Regions from separate parts of the Pseudomonas sp. LS2P72 genome, predicted to be linked through region 2. Evidence: predicted binding sites of a transcription regulator. Region 2 holds the regulator's gene; the other holds the start of a gene.

Region 1 (11,383 bases), 630 kb from region 2:
GGCGAACGCGGTGAACAGGAATGTACGCGATTGCAGACGCAAGCCAACAAACAACGTCGCCAACCCCGCCAGCGCCCAACTGATCGCGGTGCCGTGAGTCAAGAAGAACAACGGCGCCAGCAGATAGAGAAAGGTCAGACCGAGGCAGGCCAACACTGGCAGCCCTTTGCGCTCCCATTCCGACGTCTGCTCGGGCAAGGCTTTGCGCAGTTGGTAGAAACTGAACAGCAACGCCACGCCAAGCATCAGCGCGCCCAACGGTGCCCCTTCCAGCAGGCTGCTTTCACCGATCCGCAGTTCGCTGATAAACGCCAAGGCCGAGCCCAATTGCAGCAGCAAGGCAAAGGCTCGGGCCAGCGGTCGTTGCTGACGCAGGCCAAGCCAGAAGATGCCGGCGCCTTCGACAGCCCAGGCAGCAGCTGTCCAGCGCGCATCGAGCCCCAATGGAATCGCCAGGCTGGCAAAGATCACCCCCAGCGCCAGACAGGTTTCAGCCAGCAACAATGCTCGTCCGCCCATCAGCCGCCGCGCCAGGCCCATGTAAATCATGCCCAACGCCAACGCGCTGAAGGCTGCGGCGAATTCCAGGTGCTGGACCAACGCGAACTGCAAACCGAAGCCCACCAACGGAGGACCGAACAGCATCGTGCCGTCGACGTAATCGCCCTTGCGCGCCGACCAGTGCAGCAGCGCTTCACGACTGTCGTCCTCGGGTGCGTCGCTCATTTCCAGCAACTTGCGTCGGGCGAACAGCAGACCAATGGCCAGGTACATCAGGAAAAACACAACCAGGAACGGCTCGGTGCTCCACAGCAGTTCCGGGGTATAGGAACGCAGGCCCCAGGCGAAACCGATGCCGAAGGTGCCGACGAAACCGATCAGGTTGAGCAGCCGCCAGGCCTTGAACCAGGCGATGGCGAGGATGCCGGCGTTGAGCAAGGCGAAATAGCTGAACAGCGCGACATGGTTGCCGGCACCGGTGGAGGTCAGGATCGGCGCAGCAAAACCGCCCAATGCTGCAGCGGCAGCGAGGCCCAAGGCATCCTGGGTGATGGCGAGGATCGCCGAGAACACCGTCACCGCGACCAGCAGGCCTAACGCCGCCGTAGGATCGAGCAGCGGATGCAGGCGCATCGCAGCAAACACGGTCAGGTACAACACCGCGATCCCGGTGCCTTGCAGCATCAACGCGTAATGGCTGTTGCGTGTTCTAAGCCACCAACCCAGGCCGAGCAGGCCCAACGCGGCCGCCGCAACACCGGCGTAACGCAACTCGATCGGCACCACCATGCCTTCGGTGGCGTAACGCAGCAGGAAGGCCAAGCCGAGAAACAACAGCACCACACCGACCCGCAACACGGTGTTGCCGCCGAACAACCAGTTGCGGGCGCCGCTGATGGCGCGGTCGATAAAGTTCGGGCCACGCGGGATGGCGGGTTGTTGCGGTTCGCGGGCGACCGGTTCGGGTTTCCAGGCATCGACGGGCACTGGACGGCTCGCTTCGGCGGCGGCCGCGGTAATCGGTTCCAGTTCGGGAGGGAGTTCCCAGATCAGCTCCGGGGCTTCGACAGGGATTTCGTCGAGCGTGAATTCAGGAGACGGCGCGGGTTCGTGGGTTTCCGGCGTCTTGACGCCAGACACTTCCAGCAATGACAGCCGTTGCTGCACCGCACTCAGCGCGATCTGAGCCTGATCAAGTAGCTTACGTTGCTCGTCAGCTTGTGAACCCAAGCGGCCAATGCGAATGGCCTGGCCAATTCCCAACCCGAGCAGCGCGCCCAGCAGCGCATCGCTGAACGACTCGTCGAGTACCCAGCCCAGCACCAGCCCCATCAGCATGAACATCCATTGCATGGTCGATATCCCTAAGCGGCCCATTGCCTTGTGGCGTCTGCGCTGACGTCATCGCGGGCAAGCCTTGCTCCTACAGAAGAACGCGATCCCTGTAGGAGCAAGGCTTGCCCGCGATTGACCGCGCAGCGGTCACTGAAATATTCGGCAAACTGACGCTCAGTATATCGGCCAGGCCCAACAACCGTCGGGCCTTGCTCGTAATTATTGCTAAAAGTTACTCAAACGCTTTCCAGATATCCGTGGCGTACTCGCGAATGGTCCGGTCGGACGAGAACCAGCCCATCCGGGAAGTGCTCAACACCGCCGAACGCCACCATTCCTTCGAATCGTGCCAATGGGCTTCAACGCGCATCTGCGCGTCCCAGTAAGAGTCGAAATCGGCGCAGACCAGGAAGCGATCGTAGTCGATCAGCGAATCGATCAATCCTGTGTAACGGGAAGGATCATCCGGCGAGAACACCCCGCTGCGTATTGCTTGCAGCACGTCATTCAGCCGGTGGGATGCCGCAATATCCGGCGTCGCATTGAACTCATGGTTCTGCTTGCGCGCTTCAACCTGCTGAGCGCTGAGGCCAAAGATGAACATGTGCTCGACGCCGATGCGTTCGGACATTTCGACGTTGGCCCCGTCCATGGTGCCGATGGTCAGCGCGCCGTTCAGGCCGAACTTCATGTTGCTGGTGCCCGAGGCTTCGAAGCCTGCGGTGGAAATCTGCTCCGACAAATCCGCTGCCGGAATGATGCTTTCCGCCAGACTGACGTTGTAGTTGGGCAAGAACACCACTTTGAGCAAACCGCGGACCGTCGGGTCGTTGTTCACCACCCGGGCGATGTCGTTGGTCAGTTTGATGATCAACTTGGCCTGGTGATAACTGGCCGCGGCCTTACCGGCGAAGATCTTCACCCGCGGCACCCAATCGATTTCCGGCTCGGCGCGAATCGCCTGATACAGCGCAACCGTGTGCAACAGGTTAAGCAACTGACGTTTGTATTCGTGGATCCGTTTGACCTGCACGTCGAACATCGCCGCCGGGTTGACCGCAACGCCAAGTCGCTCGTGAATGATGTACGCCAAAGCTTTCTTGCTGTGCAGCCGCTGCTCGGCGAAGGCCTTGCGGAACGCGGCTTTCTCGGCGAATGGTTCCAGACCGAGCAAACGCTCTTCGGGGTTGTCCAGCAGATCCGGGCCGAGGGCATCGACCATCATCGCGGTCAGCTCCGGGTTGGCCTGGTAGAGCCAGCGGCGGAAGGTGATGCCGTTGGTCTTGTTGTTGATCCGGTCCGGGTAGAGTTTGTGCAGTTCGGAGAACACCGTTTTGCGCATCAGCTGCGTGTGCAGGCCGGATACGCCGTTGACGCTGTGGGAGCCAAGGAACGCCAGGTTGCCCATGCGCACGCGGCGACCGTTGTCTTCCTCGATCAGCGATACCGCACGCAGGACCTCGAAGTCATGGATACCCTTGGCCCGCAGCGAATCGATGTGCTGGGCGTTGATCAAATAAATGATCTGCATGTGCCGCGGCAACATCCGCTCCATCAAACCGACCGGCCAGGTTTCCAGCGCTTCCGGAAGCAAGGTGTGGTTGGTGTAGGACAGCGTGTCGACGGTGACTTGCCATGCCGCATCCCACGCGACGTCATAGACGTCGACCAGTTGCCGCATCAATTCGGCCACGGCAATCGAAGGGTGGGTGTCGTTGAGCTGGATCGCGGCATGATCGCCCAGGGTCAGGACCGAGGTGTGCATGTTGCGATGACGGCGCAGCAAGTCCTGCAAGGACGCGGCGACGAAGAAATACTCCTGACGCAGACGCAGTTCCTGGCCGGCTTCGGTGCTGTCCGCCGGGTAGAGCACTCGAGAAATACTTTCGGCCCGGGCGACTTCTGCCACGGCGCCCAAGTGGTCACCGGCGTTGAAGCGTTCCAGGTGCAAATCTTCCATGGCCCGGGCGCGCCACAGGCGCAACGTGTTGACGCTCGCCCCGCGCCAGCCGACAACTGGTGTGTCATACGCAATCGCGCGAACGGTTTCCACCGGGGTCCAGACTTGCTTGGATTTACCGGATTCGTCGGTGACGGTTTCGACACTGCCGCCAAAGCCGATCGTGTAAACGACTTCTGGTCGTTCGAACTCCCAAGGGTTACCGAAATCCAGCCAGTGTTCGGTCTGTTCCTGCTGCCAGCCGTCGACGATGGCCTGGCGGAACAAGCCGTGTTCATAACGAATGCCGTAACCGTGGCCGGCGATTCCGAGGGTCGACATGCTTTCCATGAAGCATGCGGCCAGACGACCGAGGCCGCCGTTGCCCAGCGCTGCGTCGGGTTCCAGCAGGCGGATGCGTTCAATATCGACGCCGAGTTCGGTCATGGCTTCGCGGGCGACATCGAGCAGGCCGAGGTTGCTCAGGCTGTCGTAGAGCAACCGGCCGATCAGGAACTCGAGGGAGAGGTAATAAACCCGCTTCTGACCTTTGCGGTAGATCTGCCGGGTGTGATCCATCCAGTGCTCGACCATGTGATCGCGCGCCGCCAGGGCAATGGCTTCGAACCAGTCGTGGTCGAAGGCGTGATCCGGGTCTTTGCCCACCGCGTAGGTGAGTTTGGTCAAGACGGCGTCGCGGAATGCGGCCACCTCTGCTTCGCGAACAAGTGGTTCTTGAGTCATTGATAGGACCTCGAGCGAGCGTGGAGTAGTTGAGCCTAGATGGTCTGACAGGCCGTTGGAACTCTGGTTCGGCAGTTTTTCCCGTTAGTGTGAGATAGATCGACATTACCTTGCCGCGCACCGGAAAGAATGCAGGGGCCGTGCCGGGTTACAGGTGTTACTGGGCGGACTACGAAAAAATCTGGCGAAAGGTTGTTCAAAAATCCACCAGTCCCGGTATGATCGCGCGCCCTGATGCACGCTGGTAACAACCGATGATGAAGTCCAACCTGATCGCCGCCGCGGAGATCGATCGCCTCGATACCTGGGCCAAGTACTCCGCCCCGATGTGTGGTTCGTGCGTTTCCAGCTGCTGCACCCTGCCGGTCGAGGTCAAGATCAAGGATCTGATCCGTATCGGCATCGTCGATGAATTCGAGCGCGGCGAGCCGCCGAAGAACATCGCCAAGCGCTTGCAGAAGGAAGGGATCGTCGAGCGTTACAACCAGAAGTCCGAGATCTTCACCCTTCAGCGCATGAGCAACAACGATTGCCTGTACCTGGATCGTAAGAGCCGCCTGTGCACTATTTATGAAAAGCGCCCGGATACTTGCCGCAACCACCCGAAAATCGGGCCGCGTCCGGGGTATTGCGCGTATAAGCCGAAAGAAGTGGCGCGAGAGAGCAGTGAGAGCCGTCGGACGCTCGAGAAGTTCTGATCGAGGCTAAGGGCTAATTCTGCGCCGTTCTTGAGAACCACCCCTCACCCCAGCCCTCTCCCCAGTGGGGAGAGGGGGAAAGGGAGCAGATCTTCAAGCTTTTCAAACCTGAGTTCGACTCGATATTTCAGGTCGATGTATCTCGAAAGAACAACTCGGTCAGTCCCCTCTACCCCTTGGGGAGAGGGTTAGGGTGAGGGGTCGATCCCAAGTCATCCGAGATTCTGAACTCCACCATCAATTTTCCCTTCCCCAGACAAACAAAAACGCCCCCGACCTTGCGGTCGGGGGCGTTTTTTTTAGCTGCTAACTAAGTCGAAACTCAGTTACCGGCTTTCTTGGCAGCGCGGGTACGCTCGCTTTCGCCCAGGATCTTCTTACGAAGACGGATGGACTTAGGAGTGACTTCGCACAGTTCGTCTTCTTGCACGAACTCAAGAGCTTGTTCCAGGGTGAAACGGATAGGCGGAACCAGAGCGATGGTTTCGTCTTTACCCGAAGCACGCATGTTGTCGAGCTTCTTGCCTTTGGTTGGGTTAACGCCCAGGTCGTTGTCGCGGCTGTTGATGCCGACGATTTGACCTTCGTACACGTCTTCACCGTGACCCAGGAACAGTTTGCCGCGAGCTTGCAGGGTTTCCAGCGAGTAAGTCAGAGCCTTACCGGTAGCCACCGAAACCAGCACGCCGTTCTGACGGCCGGACATGTCGCCGGACTTCATCACGTCGTAACGGTCGAAGATCGAGGTCAGGATGCCTGCACCGGAGGTCAGGGTCAGGAACTCGTTACGGAAACCGATCAAGCCACGAGCCGGGATGTTGTACTCAAGGCGCACACGGCCCTTGCCATCCGGAACCATGTTGGTCAGGTCGCCCTTACGGATACCGATCTGTTCCATGATCGAACCTTGCGATTCTTCTGGCAGGTCGATGGTCACGTTTTCGTACGGTTCGTGCTTGACGCCGTCAACCATGCGGATGATTACTTCCGGACGACCAACACCCATTTCGAAGCCTTCGCGACGCATGGTTTCGATCAGTACCGAGAGGTGCAGCTCACCACGGCCGGAGACTTTGAACTTGTCGGCGGTGTCGCCTTCTTCAACGCGCAGAGCAACGTTGTAGAGCAGTTCTTTGTCCAGACGCTCTTTGATGTTACGGCTGGTGACGAACTTGCCTTCACGACCGCAGAACGGCGAGTCGTTAACCTGGAAGGTCATGGAAACAGTTGGTTCGTCAACGGTCAGCGGCTTCATCGCTTCGACGTTCAGTGGGTCGCACAGAGTGTCGGAGATGAACAGCGAATCGAAGCCGCTGATGCAGACGATGTCGCCTGCTGCTGCTTCGTCAACGTCTACACGGTGCAGACCGTGGTGACCCATCAGCTTCAGGATACGACCGTTACGGCGCTTGCCGTCAGCATCGATCGCTACAACCTGAGTGTTAGGCTTGATGCGACCACGAGCGATACGGCCAACGCCGATGATGCCCAGGAAGCTGTTGTAGTCCAGTGCCGAGATTTGCATCTGGAACGGACCGTCACGGTCAACTTTCGGCGCAGGTACGTTGTCGACGATCGACTGGTACAGCGGGGTCATGTCTTCAGCCATGGCGGTGTGTTCCAGACCGGCAATGCCGTTCAGGGCCGAGGCGTAGACAACTTTGAAGTCCAGCTGTTCTTCGGTAGCACCGAGGTTGTCGAACAGGTCGAAGATCTGGTCCAGAACCCAGTCCGGACGCGCGCCTGGACGGTCAACCTTGTTGATCACCACGATTGGACGCAGGCCGGCTTCGAAAGCCTTCTTGGTCACGAAACGGGTTTGCGGCATAGGGCCGTCTTGAGCGTCAACCAGCAGCAGAACGGAGTCGACCATCGACATTACGCGTTCAACTTCGCCGCCGAAGTCGGCGTGGCCCGGGGTGTCCACGATGTTGATGTGGTAGCCGTTCCAGTTGATGGCGGTGTTTTTCGCCAGAATGGTAATACCGCGCTCTTTCTCCTGGTCGTTGGAGTCCATCACGCGCTCGTCGTTGAGCTCGTTGCGCTCCAGGGTGCCGGATTGACGCAAGAGTTTGTCTACCAGGGTGGTCTTACCATGGTCAACGTGAGCAATGATGGCGATGTTGCGTAGATTTTCGATCACTTGTGTATCTCGATCAGAGGATTCGGTGTGCTGACAAGTCTTGGCAGCGATTTACAGTAGAGTCAGGCCTTGCCGTTACAGCTTGACGGCAGAGTCGGGGGGCCGGTGACGCAGGCCACAGGCATACAGCCCCGGGCTCTTAGCTCGGTCGATAAACGCGCACATTGGCATGCCCCTCACTGAGCAAATGGTGGGCATGCAGGCGACTCATCACGCCTTTGTCGCAATACAGCAGGTACTGGCGAGTAGGGTCCAGTTCCTTGAAACGAGCGTTCAATGCATAAAACGGCATCGTTTGTACCTCAATGCCAACGAGGCCCAGCGGGTCATCTTCAGCGGCATCCGGATGACGGATATCGATGACGATCTGACCAGCCAGCGCTTCGCTGACTTCTTCGATCTGCAAATCCTGGCCCAATTCGTCGATCACGCGATCGATCGGCACCAGTTTGGCGTTCTCGAGCGCACGCTCAAGTACTGCCATGTCGAACTGTTGTTCTTCGTACTCCACGCGTGGACGCTTGGCGTGGGTCTTGGGGTTCACCGAGATGACCCCGCAGTATTCCGGCATGTGCTTGGCGAAGTCGGCAGTACCGATTTCGTTGGCCAGGTCGATGATGTCCTGCTTGTGACTGGCGATCAGCGGACGCAAGACCAACTTGTCGGTCACGCAGTCGATCACGGACAGGTTCGGCAGCGTCTGGCTCGACACCTGGGAAATCGCTTCGCCGGTGACCAGCGCTTCGATCTCCAGCCGATCGGCAATACGGGAAGCAGCGCGCAACATCATACGCTTCAAAACTACGCCCATATGACTGTTATCGACTTTCCCGAGAATTTCTCCCAGTACTTCCTCGAACGGCACACTGACAAATAACACGCGTTGGGAGCTGCCGTACTTCTTCCAGATGAAATGCGCGACTTCCATAACGCCCAGTTCATGGGCTCGTCCGCCCAGATTGAAGAAGCAGAAATGGCTCATCAGCCCGCGGCGCATGATCTGGTAAGCGGCGACGGTGGAATCGAAGCCACCGGACATCAGAACAAGCGTCTGTTCCAGGGCACCCAGCGGATAACCGCCGATGCTGTTGTGCTGGCTGTGGATCACGAACAACCGTTTGTCGCGAATTTCGAGGCGGACTTCTATTTCCGGCTCTTTCAGCGAGATTCCGGCGGCGCCGCACTGACGACGCAGTTGGCTGCCGACATATTTCTCGACGTCCATCGAGCTGAATTCATGCTTGCCGGCACGCTTGCAGCGCACCGAAAAAATCTTCCCGGCCAACGCGTCACCGAAGTGCTGTTTGCACTTGGCGACGATGTCGTCGAAGTCGCCCAACGGGTATTCATCGACCTGCAGGAAATGCGCGATGCCCGGCATGCAGCTCAGGCGCTCGGTCATCTCCTTCAGGGCTTTGGGCTCGCTGACGCGGGTTTCCAGCTCGAGATTGTCCCACACACCGTTCACCACCACAGCCGGGTCCAGGTCGCGGAGCACGGTACGGATGTTTTTGGCCAACTGGCGGATGAAACGCATCCGTACCGGGCGGCTCTTGATGGTGATCTCAGGGAAGACTTTTACGATTAGTTTCATGAAAACAGCGCGCGCTGGGCCAGCCGAAAAAGGGGGGCGCGGATTATAGCGGAAATTGCTCAAGGTTTAACCAGTTAATGTGCAGAAGGTTTTGCGCGCACCAAAACAGGTCATTTGTGGGATTTGACGCCACATTACAGGGCGCTATTTCCTGCTTTGCTCCGCTTTGCACCTTTATAAGCGTGAAATTGGGGCAAAAAACCCATGGTGGGGCACTGGCATGCAATTTGCTCCCTTGTGAGGCAGGTTGCCTTGGCAGAGTATTCGCGCCGGCATCACCCACATTCTAAGGGCATCCACTACTAAGCCCGAAGCCACCCGGAGGACACTATGTCGAAGTCGGTTCAACTCATCAAAGATCATGACGTCAAGTGGATTGATCTGCGCTTCACTGACACCAAAGGCACTCAGCACCACGTGACCATGCCGGCTCGCGACGCGCTGGATGAAGCTTTCTTCGAAGAAGGCAAAATGTTCGACGGTTCCTCCATCGCTGGCTGGAAAGGCATCGAAGCCTCCGACATGATCCTGATGCCGGACGACAGCACTGCCGTTCTCGACCCGTTCACCGAAGAGCCAACCCTGATCCTGGTTTGCGACGTGATCGAGCCTTCGACCATGCAAGGCTACGACCGTGACCCACGTGCGATCGCCAAGCGTGCCGAGGAATACCTGAAGTCGACCGGTATCGGCGACACCGTATTTGTTGGTCCAGAGCCTGAGTTCTTCATCTTCGACGAAGTGAAGTTCAAGTCCGACATCTCCGGCTCGATGTTCAAGATCTACTCCGAACAAGGTTCGTGGATGTCCGACCAGGACGTGGAAGGCGGCAACAAAGGCCACCGTCCAGGCGTCAAAGGCGGTTACTTCCCGGTTCCGCCGTTCGACCACGACCACGAAATCCGTACCTCCATGTGCAACGCCATGGAAGAAATGGGCCTGGTCATCGAAGTTCACCACCACGAAGTGGCAACTGCTGGCCAAAACGAAATCGGCGTGAAGTTCAACACCCTGGTTGCCAAGGCTGACGAAGTTCAAACCCTGAAGTACTGCGTACACAACGTTGCTGATGCATACGGCCGCACCGCGACCTTCATGCCTAAGCCGCTGTACGGCGACAACGGTTCGGGTATGCACGTTCACCTGTCCATCGCCAAAGATGGCAAGAACACCTTCGCTGGCGAAGGCTATGCCGGCCTGTCCGACACCGCTCTGTTCTTCATCGGCGGCATCATCAAGCACGGCAAGGCGCTGAACGGCTTCACCAACCCGTCGACCAACTCCTACAAGCGTCTGGTCCCAGGTTTCGAAGCTCCGGTAATGCTGGCCTACTCGGCTCGCAACCGTTCCGCTTCGATCCGTATTCCTTACGTGTCCAGCCCTCGCGCTCGCCGTATCGAAGCTCGCTTCCCGGATCCGGCAGCCAACCCGTACCTGGCCTTCGCTGCCCTGGTAATGGCCGGCCTGGACGGTATCCAGAACAAGATCCACCCTGGCGACGCTGCTGACAAAAACCTGTATGACTTGCCGCCTGAAGAGGCGAAAGAGATCCCACAAGTTTGCGGCAGCCTGAAAGAAGCCCTGGAAGAGCTGGACAAAGGTCGTGCGTTCCTGACCAAGGGCGGCGTTTTCAGCGACGACTTCATCGACGCTTACATCGCTCTGAAAAGCGAAGAAGAAATCAAGGTTCGTACCTTCGTACACCCACTGGAATACGAGCTGTACTACAGCTGCTGATCCAGTAGCGCCTGCGCAAGCGGCGTGACAAAAGAGAGGCCTCCTTCGGGAGGCCTTTTTTGTGGGCGTGATTCAGGCCTGACGAAGAACCCCTGTGGGAGCGAGCCTGCTCGCGATAGCATTCGTTCATTCAACATTGATGCTGGATGATCCGCCACCATCGCGAGCAGGCTCGCTCCCACAGGGGTTATGCGGTGTTTGGGTGATTTGGTAAACCATGCCCAAATGTTTACAACTTGGGCTAACTCGCGCCCCTGACCTATGCTGCAACCCAACGCCTTCGCTTCCGGTCAATTTTATGGGTCGTGGTTTTCTACTGATGTTGCTGCTGATCGCCCTGCCCGCCGCAGCGCAGATCTATAAGTACACCGACGCCGACGGCAACACCGCCTACAGCAACCAACCGCCCGATGGCGTGAAGGCTCAGCCGGTCGAGTTGCCGCCGCTTAACAGTGTCGAGCCCCAAGCCCCTTCTGCGCCACCTGTCGAAGCCACCAGCCGCGAACAGCCGCATAGCGCTTACGAGGTGTTGGAGCTGACCAACTTGCCCACTACCGAAGCGCTGCGTGCCAACAACGGCACCTTCACCGTCAACGTGCTGATCAAACCCCGCCTGCAAGGCCCGCATCTGTTCAGGCTGTTGCTGGACGATCAACCTTACGGCCAGCCGAGCAACGTGCCGATCCTGCAAC
Region 2 (11,383 bases):
TCGTCGCCGGCGATCAAGCGATCGCGCCAGCGTTCCAGACCATGGAAACGTTCGTTGTACTGCCGAGTGGAGGCATCCAATTGATCGAGCAGAGTCAAAATGGCGTCAGTGTCCTGATCGCGCATCAGTTTGCCGATGAACATAAGGTGCCGTTTACGCGCGATATTCGCGGTGTGCTTGGGAGCATCGGCCAGGGCCCGGCGCATAGCGTCGGTCAACGGCAGTTTTGCCACCAAGTCAGGCTTGAGCGTTGTAAGGCGCTCGCCAAGGTCAACCAGAGCATGAAGCTCGCGTTTAACCTGGGATTTGCTTTTTTCTCCCGTATCGAGGGAGTCGTCGTAAGAATCAACCATGGTGGCCGTCCGCAAAGAAACGCCGCCATGATAACCAGTCGGGGGCCGCTTGTCCGGCCCGGTCGCTCGAAGGCCCTAGCCGAAAGCAGAATTTGAGTGGAGAACAGCATGAGTGCAGTTGAAAGCGTCGGCCCACAAGCGTTGCCGGCACTGCAAGAACAAGTCGAGCAGATCATCGCTGAAGCCAAGCGCCAAGGTGCCAGTGCCTGTGAAGTGGCGGTGTCCCTGGAGCAGGGCCTGTCGACCTCAGTGCGTCAGCGTGAAGTCGAAACCGTCGAATTCAACCGCGATCAGGGCTTCGGCATCACCTTGTATGTGGGTCAGCGCAAGGGTTCGGCCAGCACGTCCGCCAGCGGTCCTGAAGCCATTCGCGAAACCGTCGCCGCCGCGCTGGCCATCGCCAAACACACCTCCGAAGACGAAGCCTCGGGTCTGGCAGATGCGGCGCTAATGGCCAAGGATCTGCAGGATTTCGACCTGTTCCACCAATGGGACATCACCCCGGAGCAAGCCATCGAGCAGGCGCTGGCTTGTGAAGCGGCGGCGTTTGCCACCGACAGCCGGATCAAGAACGCCGATGGCACCACCCTCAGCACCCATCAGGGCTGCCGTGTTTACGGCAACAGCCACGGTTTTATCGGCGGCTACGCGTCGACCCGGCACAGCCTGAGCTGCGTGATGATCGCCGAGGCCGACGGCCAGATGCAGCGCGATTACTGGTACGACGTGAACCGTCAGGGCAATTTGCTGGCCTCAGCGGAGAGCATCGGCCAGCGTGCCGCGCAACGGGCGGCGAGCCGTCTGGGCGCGCGCCCGGTGCCGACCTGCGAAGTGCCGGTGCTGTTTTCCGCAGAACTGGCCGGTGGTTTGTTCGGCAGTTTCCTCTCGGCTATTTCCGGCGGCAGTCTGTATCGCAAATCCTCGTTCCTTGAGGGCACGCTGGGGCAGAAGCTGTTCCCGGAATGGCTGACCATCGATGAGCGTCCGCACTTGATGCGCGCCATGGGCAGTTCAGCGTTCGATGGCGATGGTCTGGCAACTTACGCTAAACCGTTCGTCGAAAAAGGTGAGTTGGTCTCGTACATCCTCGGCACGTACTCGGGCCGTAAACTCGGGATGCCGAGCACTGCCAACGCAGGTGGCGTGCACAACCTGTTCGTCACCCATGGCGACGAAGATCAGGCAGCCTTGCTGCGCCGCATGGGCCGTGGCCTTCTGGTGACTGAATTGATGGGCCAGGGCCTGAACATGGTTACGGGCGATTACTCCCGTGGCGCGGCGGGTTACTGGGTCGAGAATGGTGAAATCCAGTTTGCGGTTCAGGAAGTGACCATCGCCGGCAACATGCGTGACATGTTCAAACAGATCGTCGCGATCGGTAATGATCTGGAACTGCGCAGCAACATTCGTACAGGTTCGGTGCTGATCGAGCGGATGACGGTAGCGGGCAGCTAACCCCCCCCGTCAGCTGCACAAAAAAGGCGCGTCGCCTATCAGGTGGCGCGCCTTTTTTATGCGCCTTGCCCCGTCCCCCTGTAGGAGTGAGCCTGCTCGCGATAGAGGTGAAACATCCACTAATGATGTCGACTGACACTCCGCAATCGCGAGCAGGCTCGCTCCCACAATGACCCTATGCATTTCATTAGGGTTGTTTTGGTTCTCATTATCATCTAATAATAAATCTCATTACCGAATGAGCCCGGATCATGAGTTCTGCCTTGCACGAGCAGCCTTACCTCGAAAACTGGCGCTGGATGAGTCGCCAGATCCGTTGCGCGATGGACCCTGACGAACCTCGCCTGATCGAACATTACCTGGCCGAAGGTCGGTATCTCGCCTGTTGCACGGCAACCTCTCCCTGGACCATCGCCGAAACTTCTTTCCGTCTGTTGCTCGACACCGCCGCCGATGTCGCACTGCCCTGGCACTGGCGCACCTTTTGTCTGGACCAGGCCTGGCGGCCGTTGCGCGATCTGGAACGCCTCTCTCTGTGTAAATGCCGCCTCAAGCGCTGGCAGAGCTACACCTGGCAACTGGCGACCTGCGAGTTGCAGCCCTCGATTCCTCTCATAGAACTGGTGCAAGGATTTACAGATGACCAAGACACGTATTGAGCGCGACAGCATGGGCGAACTTCAGGTCCCGGTGGACGCCCTCTACGGTGCACAGACTCAACGTGCAGTGGATAACTTCCCCATCAGCGGTAAGCCGATGCCCGTGCAGTTCATTCGCGCGCTGATCCTGGCCAAGGCCGCCGCTGCCCGAGCCAATGTCGAGCTCGAGCAAATCAGTGAATCCCAGGGCACCGCCATCGTCGATGCGGCGCTGGGCCTGCTCCAAAGCGACTTCATGCAGCATTTTCCGGTGGATATTTTCCAGACCGGTTCCGGCACCAGTTCGAACATGAACGCCAACGAAGTGATCGCCACCCTGGCCAGCCGACTACTCGGCGAGCCGGTGAACCCTAACGATCACGTCAATTGCGGCCAAAGCAGTAACGACATCATCCCGACCACCCTGCACGTTAGTGCTGCGTTGGCGTTGCACGAGCAATTGTTGCCGGCACTGGTGCGTCTGGTTCAGGTGATCGAGCGCAAGGCCGAAGAGGTTCATCACCACGTCAAAACCGGTCGCACTCACTTGATGGACGCGATGCCGGTGCGCATGAGCCAGGTGCTCAACGGTTGGGCGCAGCAGCTCAAGGCCAATATCGGTCATCTGCAGGATCTGCTGCCAAGCCTGCAATCCCTGGCCCAGGGCGGCACGGCAGTGGGCACCGGCATCAACGCTCATCCGCAGTTCGCGGCGCGTTTCAGTGAGCAACTGAGCAAGCTGACTCAGGTGCAATTCCAGCCGGGTGAGGATCTGTTTGCGCTGATCGGCTCTCAGGACACGGCGGTCAGCGTTTCCGGTCAGCTCAAGACCACGGCCGTTTCACTGATGAAGATCGCCAACGACCTGCGCTGGATGAACTCCGGCCCGCTGGCGGGTCTTGGTGAAATCGAGCTCGAAGCCTTGCAGCCGGGTTCTTCGATCATGCCTGGCAAGGTCAACCCGGTGATCCCGGAAGCGACCGCCATGGTCGCCGCTCAAGTCATCGGCAATGACACGGTCATCACCATCGCCGGTCAGTCGGGCAATTTCGAGCTGAACGTGATGCTCCCGATCATCGCCCAGAACCTGCTAAGCAGCATCGAGTTGCTGGCCAACTCCAGCCATCTGCTGGGTGAAAAGGCCATTGCCAGCTTCAAGGTCAACGAAGCCAGGCTCAAGGAAGCGCTGTCACGTAACCCGATACTGGTCACCGCACTCAACCCGATCATTGGTTACCAAAAAGCCGCGGAGATCGCCAAGAAGGCCTACCAACAGGGCCGTCCGGTGATCGATGTCGCTCTGGAACACACCGACCTGACACGCAGCCAGCTTGAGGTCTTGCTGGACCCGGAAAAACTCACCGCAGGCGGCGTGTAACCACCGCAACCGCTTTGGAGGCTCACCATGGAACACTGGAAACGCACGATCGAACGGGCAAATCGTTGTTTCATGCTGGGCGAATACGTCGATGCCCGCGAGGCTTACTTGCAGGCATTGGCCCTGGCCCAGGTGTTGTTCGAGCGCTGGGCGGATGCCGACGAAGCGGTGGCGGCCTGCGTGATTTCCCACCACAACCTGGCGGATCTGCATTTGCGTCTGAACCAGCCGGAGGAGAGCGCCGAGTACCTGTGCGCCATCCATCAGCGGTTGTTGCAGACCATGCAGGACCCACGGCTGGCGCCGGCCCTGCGTGAAGCGGCGTTGCGCCAGAGCAGCAAAACCTATGTCGAACTGCTGAATTTCATCAGCGAACACGGTGAATACCCGCGTACGCATCGGTTGCTGCACATCGATGCCGCCTCGCCTGCGCCTCTACATCATGGAGTCCATTGAAATGGCTTTTACCTTGCCTGCCTTGCCCTACGCCTACGACGCCCTGGAACCGCACATCGATGCGCAGACCATGGAAATCCACTACACCAAGCATCACCAGACCTACATCAACAACCTCAACGCAGCGGTTGAAGGCACCGAGTTTGCCGAGTGGCCAGTGGAGAAACTGGTGTCAGCTGTTCAGCAACTCCCGGAGAAGCTACGCGCGGCGGTGATCAATCAGGGCGGCGGGCATGCCAACCACTCGCTGTTCTGGGAAGTGATGGCGCCCAACGGCGGCGGCAATCCTGAAGGCTCCTTGGCTGAGGCGATCGATGAGCAACTGGGCGGCCTGAGCAGTTTCAAGGAAGCCTTCACCAAAGCCGCGCTGACTCGTTTCGGCAGCGGCTGGGCGTGGCTCAGTGTGACGCCGCAAAAGACGCTGGTCGTTGAAAGCAGCGGCAATCAGGACAGTCCATTGATGAACGGCAATACGCCAATCCTCGGCCTGGATGTCTGGGAGCACGCGTATTACCTGCAATACCAAAACCGTCGCCCGGAATACATCAACGCGTTCTACAACGTGATCAATTGGCCTGAAGTCGCTGCGCGCTATCAGGCTGCACTGGTTTAAGACTTCTGCAAAAACAATCCAAGGCTGGCTATGGGCACTGAAACACTGGCGATCGGAAGTGGGCGAATGTTTCGTTACGCATTGGGATCGCTGTTACTGCTGGCAGGCATGACGTTATTGGTTACCCAAGGCTTGGCTTGGCTGGACCTCGAGCCGAAACTGCTGCGCGCGCTGCAAGGCGGGGCGATCTGCGCCTTGGGCACAGCCTTGGGCGCGGTGCCCGTGCTGGTGATTCGACGGATACCTCAGGCGGTCAGTGATACGTTGCTTGGCTTCGGGGCCGGGGTGATGCTCGCGGCGACCGCGTTTTCGTTGATCGTTCCGGGGATCTCTGCCGCTGAAAACCTGGGACTGACGCCTTGGGCGGCCAGCGGACTGATCAGTTTCGGCATCATGCTGGGGGCGTTCGGATTGTTTCTGGTTGATCGCAAAGTGTCGGGTGCGTCGCCGGAAATGCTCGTAGGCATGCTGGAGCGACCCGTCATCCCGCCGCGAATCTGGTTGTTTGTGTTTGCCATCATTGCCCACAACATTCCAGAAGGCATGGCGGTTGGTGTGTCGGCGGGGGGTGGCATGCCCGACGCCGATAGCCTCGCCATGGGTATCGCCTTGCAGGATGTGCCGGAAGGTTTGGTGATCGCGCTGGTACTGGCCGGGGCAGGGATGTCGCGGGTCAAGGCGTTCCTGATGGGTGCTGCGTCAGGTCTGGTCGAGCCGGTCTTCGCGTTGTTGTGCGCCTGGCTAGTGAGTCTGGCCGAATTGTTGTTGCCCTTGGGGTTGGCGCTGGCGGCCGGGGCAATGTTGCTGGTGGTCACCCATGAAGTCATCCCCGAGTCGCGCCGCAATGGTCACGACAAGCTTGCAAGCCTTGGGTTGCTGATCGGGTTTTGTCTGATGATGGTGATGGATACAGCGTTGGCTTGACACTGACTATGTAGCAGCCTTCGGCAGCTGCTACAGGGCGAGGTGTTATTCGCCTTCGCCGAAGTAGTCATTGATCAAATTCACCAAAGCTTGCAGCGCCTCATCAGCCTGCTCACCTTCGGTACTCAGGTGAATTATTGTTCCCTTGCCAGCAGCGAGCATCATCATTGCCATGATGCTTTTTCCGTCGACCGTGGATTCCGGCGTGCGTCCTACCCTGATCGTGCAATCCTTGAACTCACCGGCGACGCCAACGAATTTTGCAGAAGCGCGGGCATGCAGGCCCAGCTTGTTGATGATTTCAATTTCCAGAGCAGGCATCGCGGTGTGAATCCTTTAGCTGAGGTCGCGGTGGCGAACCTGGACGTTCTTCAGAGATTTTTGCAGGGCCTGGGCCAGTCGTTCGGTCAGGTAAACGGAGCGGTGATGGCCGCCGGTGCAGCCAATGGCAATCGTGACATAAGCGCGGTTGCTGGCGGCAAAGCGGGGTAGCCACTTGAGCAAGTATGCGGAAATGTCCTGGAACATCTCTTCGACGTCCGGCTGTGCCGCCAGATACTCGATAACCGGTTGATCAAGCCCGGATTGATCGCGCAACTCTGGCTTCCAATAGGGATTCGGCAGGCAACGCACGTCAAACACCAGATCGGCGTCCACCGGCATGCCACGCTTGAAGCCGAAAGACTCCACCAGGAACGCCGTGCCGGGTTCCGGCTGGTTCAGCAGGCGCAACTTGATGGTATCTCGCAGCTGATACAGGTTCAGGTTGGTGGTGTTTACTTTGAGATCGGCGAGGTCGGCAATCGGCCCGAGCAGGGCGGTCTCATCGTTGATGGCCTCGGCCAGCGAGCGATTGGCATTACTCAGCGGGTGACGACGGCGGGTTTCCGAGAAACGTTTGAGCAAGGTTTCTTCGTCGGCGTCCAGATAAAGCACATCACACTGGATGTGCCGGCTGCGCACTTCTTCCAGCAGTTCGGGAAACCGCGACAAGTGGCTCGGCAAGTTGCGCGCATCGATGGATACGGCAACCAGCGGTTGTGCCAGCTCGGTATGAATCAACGCGCGTTCGGCCAGTTCCGGCAGCAGGCCGGCGGGCAGGTTGTCGATGCAGTAGTAGCCGTTGTCCTCGAGAACATCGAGTGCGGTACTTTTACCTGAGCCGGAGCGGCCACTGACGATGATCAAGCGCATGATTAATGACCGTTTTGCTCGTCCAGGACAACCTGATACAAGGCTTCATTGCTCGGGGCGCTGCGCAGTTTTTCGCGCACTTCCTTGCGGTCGAGCATGCTGGCGATCTGGCGCAGTAACTCCAGGTGCGCATCGGTAGCGGCTTCCGGGACCAGCAGAACGAACAGCAGGTCAACCGGGGCGCCGTCGATTGCGTCGAAATCGATGGGTGCATCAAGGTGCATCAGGGCGCTGATGGGCGAGGTGCAGCCCTTCAGGCGGCAATGGGGGATGGCGATGCCGTTGCCAAAACCGGTTGAACCGAGTTTTTCACGGGCAATCAGAGCCTCGAAGACATCTTGCATCTCCAGATCCGGCACTTCTTTGTGGATAAGGTTGGCAATTTGCTCGAGGGCTTTCTTTTTACTGCCGCCCGGCACGTTCACGAGGGAACGGCCGGGGGTCAGGATGCTTTCAAGTCGGATCATGGGTTGGGAGTGTTAACGACCGGTCGCGCCCTGGAGGAGGCTTTGGGTCTTTTCCTTATGCTTTTTGAGTTGTTTATCCAGCTTGTCGGTCAGTGCGTCGATCGCCGCGTACATATCGGTATGCTCCGCGTTTGCGACCACTTCATTGCCGGGAATATGCAGCGTGGCTTCGATTTTCTGCTTGAGCTTCTCGACCGTCATCGTGACCTGCACGTTGGTGATCTTGTCGAAATGCCTCTCTAATCGTTCGAGTTTTTCGCCGATGTAGGTGCGAAGAGGTTCGGTCACTTCCAGTTGGTGTCCACTGATGTTGACTTGCATACAGCTTCTCCTTCGTTGCCAGTGCATAAAGCGGCAGGCAGAAATGCCTGCCACTGGAACGCTGTGGCGTGGCTCTACATCAACCGCTTGCGTTCGCTCGAAGGCGCGATCCCGAGGGATTCGCGGTACTTGGCGACGGTGCGGCGAGCCACCTGAATGCCTTGTGCCTCCAGTAAACCAGCGATCTTGCTGTCACTCAACGGCTTTTTCTGATTTTCCGCGGCAACCAGTTTTTTGATGATCGCGCGGATCGCCGTGGACGAGCATTCACCGCCCTCGGAGGTGCTGACATGGCTGGAGAAAAAGTATTTCAGTTCATATATGCCCCGAGGGGTATGCATGAATTTTTGCGTGGTCACCCGTGAAATCGTCGACTCGTGCATGCCCACCGCTTCGGCGATGTCATGCAGGACCAGCGGTTTCATGGCCTCGTCGCCGTATTCAAGAAAGCCGCGCTGATGCTCGACGATTTGAGTGGCGACTTTCATCAGGGTTTCGTTGCGGCTTTGCAGGCTCTTGATGAACCAGCGGGCTTCTTGCAACTGATTGCGCATGAAGGTGTTGTCGGCGCTGGTGTCGGCGCGGCGCACGAAACCGGCGTATTGAGCGTTGACCCGCAGTCGTGGCACGGATTCCTGGTTCAGCTCCACCAGCCAACGCTCGTTGTCCTTGCGTACGATCACGTCGGGAACGACGTATTCGGCTTCGCCGGACTCGATTTGCGAGCCTGGGCGCGGGTTGAGGCTCTGCACCAGTTCAATAACCTGGCGCAGTTCGTCTTCCTTGAGCTTCATGCGACGCATCAGTTGGCTGTAGTCGCGGCTGCCGAGCAGATCGATGTAATCGGTGACCAGGCGTTTGGCCTCGACCAGCCAAGGCGTCTTGGCGGGCAACTGGCGCAATTGCAGCAGCAGGCATTCGCCCAGGTTGCGTGCGCCGATGCCAGCGGGTTCGAATTGCTGGATGCGGTGCAGGACGGCTTCGATTTCGTCCAGTTCGATGTCCAGTTCCGGATCGAAGGCTTCGAGAATCTCCTCGAGGGTTTCGTCCAGGTAGCCCTGATTGTTGATGCAGTCGATCAGGGTCACGGCGATCAGTCGATCGGTGTCGGACATCGGAGCCAGGTTCAGTTGCCACAGCAGGTGGCTTTGCAGGCTTTCGCCGGCCGATGTCCGGGTGGTGAAGTCCCACTCGTCGTCATCGTTGCTCGGCAGGCTGCTGGCGCTGGTCTGGTAGACGTCTTCCCACGCGGTATCCACGGGCAGTTCGTTGGGGATGCGCTCGTTCCAGTCGCCTTCCTCGAGGTTATCAACCGTCGGGGCGGTTTCCTGGTAGGAGGGTTCCTGAATGTCGACGTTGGGTTGCTGTTCGGCTTTGTCGGCCAAGGGGTCGGCGTTATCGAAGTCGTCGCCTTCTTCCTGGCGTTCGAGCATCGGATTGGACTCCAGGGCCTCCTGGATTTCCTGTTGCAGGTCCAGGGTCGACAATTGGAGCAGGCGGATGGCCTGTTGCAGCTGCGGTGTCATCGTCAGCTGCTGGCCCATTCTCAAGACTAGCGATGGTTTCATGGCAGGGGCTTAACACCTTATTCGCCGGCGCACATGCGCCATCCACTACAGGGCGCCGGAGCGCCAAACATAAGCAAATTATATGCCCGAAACTGCAGCGTTTGCCTAGAGCGCTGTAACAATAAAAAAATATTGATTTTTTATTGAGACAAGCGCCCGGGCAACCAGCCAGACACCTCAGTGCTTACAGGCGGAACTCATGGCCCAGATACACTTCCTTGACCAGGTCGTTGGCCAGGATGGTGGCAGAGTCGCCTTCGGCGATCAGTTGGCCATCGTTGACGATGTAGGCGGTTTCGCAGATATCCAGGGTTTCACGGACGTTGTGGTCAGTGATCAGCACGCCAATGCCCTTGGCCTTGAGGTGGTAGATGATCTGTTTGATATCGCCCACCGAAATCGGGTCCACGCCAGCGAAAGGTTCGTCGAGCAGGATGAATTTCGGGTTGGTAGCCAGGGCCCGGGCAATTTCCACGCGGCGGCGTTCACCACCGGACAGGCTCATCCCGAGGCTGTCGCGGATGTGGCTGATGTGGAATTCCTGCAGCAGGCTTTCCAACTCTTTGCGACGGCCGGCCTTGTCGAGTTCCTTGCGGGTCTCGAGGATCGCCATGATGTTGTCGGCTACCGAGAGTTTGCGGAAGATCGATGCTTCTTGCGGAAGATAGCCGATACCGGCCTTCGCACGACCGTGCATAGGCTGGTGGCTGACATCCAGGTCGTCAATCAGTACGCGGCCCTGATCGGCCTGTACCAGGCCGACAATCATGTAAAAGCAGGTGGTCTTGCCAGCGCCGTTGGGACCTAGCAGGCCGACAATCTGACCGCTGTCGATCGACAGACTGACGTCACGCACGACCTGGCGGCTCTTGTAGCTCTTGGCCAGATGCTGAGCTTTCAGAGTTGCCATTACTGGGCCTTTTGCTCGTCGGTTTTCTTCTTCGGCTGGATCACCATGTCGATGCGCGGGCGCGACTCGGTGACCTTGTTGCCCGTCGCGCGACCGGCGCTCGCAAGCTTTTTCACCGTGTCGTAGACGATTTTCTCGCCTTGGGTGACGTTGTTGTCCTTGTCGATGACTTTGGCACGATCGATCAACACGACGCGGTTTTGCGATGCGTGGTACTGGATGGTCACTCCGTAGCCCTGAACCGGCTTGGTGTCGCCAGCCGTCTGCATCTGCTCGAAGTAGGCCAGATTGCCCACCGAAGTCACCACGTCGATGTCGCCGGCCGGGGTGCGGGTGATGGTCACAGTATTGCCTTTAACAATCATCGAGCCCTGGGTAATGATCACGTCACCTTTATAGGTGGCAACACCATTCTTGTCGTCCAGTTGGGCGTCGTCGGCCTGGATGCGGATAGGCTGCTCTTGATCGTTCGGCAGAGCCCAGGCGCTCACGCTTCCCAGTGCTGCGCTCAGACCGAGCAAAATAGGGAGGGTTTTAACGAGCCTCATACTGTCCTCTTACGTTAGATAGCAGGTGTATCCTGCTTTCTTTCAAATACGCTTTCATTCCCTTGCCAGTCGACACACCACCAGCGCCGTCGATTCTAACGGGTTGCTCGGTCTGCGCATATTGCCGCTGCGGGAACACTGTCATGCGGGTGGTGGTAATCAGGGTCTTGCGGTTTTTCTCGTCGAAACGCGTGATGCGCACCGAGTCAATCAGTTCGACCTGAGTGCCGTCGGGATTCACTTCGCCGTGCTCGCTCTGGACATGCCACGGAAACTCGGTGCCGCGGAACAGGTTCAGGTCGGGATTGGTCAGCAGCGTCACTTCGGTGGCTTTCAGGTGTTCAACCTTGTCGGACGTCATTTCGTATTGCAGTTTGCCGTCCGGCAGGAATTGCACGCTGTGGGCGTTGATCGCGTAATAGTCGATCGCGGTTTCATCGATCTTTGCCACCGGCTGGTCGAGAAAGCGTTCCGGGCTGATGTTCCAGTAGCCGACCGCCGCGAATATCGCTGCGATGCAACCGAACACCAGGAATTTGCGAATCTTTTTGCTCAGCA

The links. Region 2 encodes sigma-54, which starts transcription at its own class of promoters, with help from an activator protein. Its sites were predicted from a motif close to ANTGGCATNNANNTTGCTNT; they were not measured.
Region 1: the regulator sigma-54 is predicted to act here: its motif matches at 9,169-9,188, upstream of glnA (glutamate--ammonia ligase).

What each region holds. Positions count from the first base shown of each region.
Region 1 is NZ_CM142708.1:181,815-193,197, forward strand. It holds gene ACYZUA_RS00745 (DUF2339 domain-containing protein) at 1-1,854, opposite strand, end outside; gene ACYZUA_RS00750 (glycogen/starch/alpha-glucan phosphorylase) at 2,069-4,519, opposite strand; gene ACYZUA_RS00755 (YkgJ family cysteine cluster protein) at 4,774-5,217, shown strand; gene typA (translational GTPase TypA) at 5,540-7,360, opposite strand; gene thiI (tRNA uracil 4-sulfurtransferase ThiI) at 7,500-8,954, opposite strand; gene glnA (glutamate--ammonia ligase) at 9,285-10,691, shown strand; gene ACYZUA_RS00775 (DUF4124 domain-containing protein) at 10,990-11,383, shown strand, end outside.
Region 2 is NZ_CM142708.1:5,937,350-5,948,732, reverse strand. It holds gene yjgA (ribosome biogenesis factor YjgA) at 1-353, opposite strand, end outside; gene pmbA (metalloprotease PmbA) at 462-1,808, shown strand; gene ACYZUA_RS27360 (FagA protein) at 2,060-2,467, shown strand; gene ACYZUA_RS27355 (class II fumarate hydratase) at 2,448-3,824, shown strand; gene ACYZUA_RS27350 (hypothetical protein) at 3,852-4,280, shown strand; gene ACYZUA_RS27345 (superoxide dismutase) at 4,282-4,893, shown strand; gene ACYZUA_RS27340 (ZIP family metal transporter) at 4,924-5,817, shown strand; gene ACYZUA_RS27335 (HPr family phosphocarrier protein) at 5,863-6,138, opposite strand; gene rapZ (RNase adapter RapZ) at 6,154-7,011, opposite strand; gene ptsN (PTS IIA-like nitrogen regulatory protein PtsN) at 7,014-7,478, opposite strand; gene hpf (ribosome hibernation-promoting factor, HPF/YfiA family) at 7,491-7,799, opposite strand; gene ACYZUA_RS27315 (RNA polymerase factor sigma-54) at 7,874-9,367, opposite strand; gene lptB (LPS export ABC transporter ATP-binding protein) at 9,552-10,277, opposite strand; gene lptA (lipopolysaccharide transport periplasmic protein LptA) at 10,277-10,825, opposite strand; gene lptC (LPS export ABC transporter periplasmic protein LptC) at 10,812-11,383, opposite strand, start outside.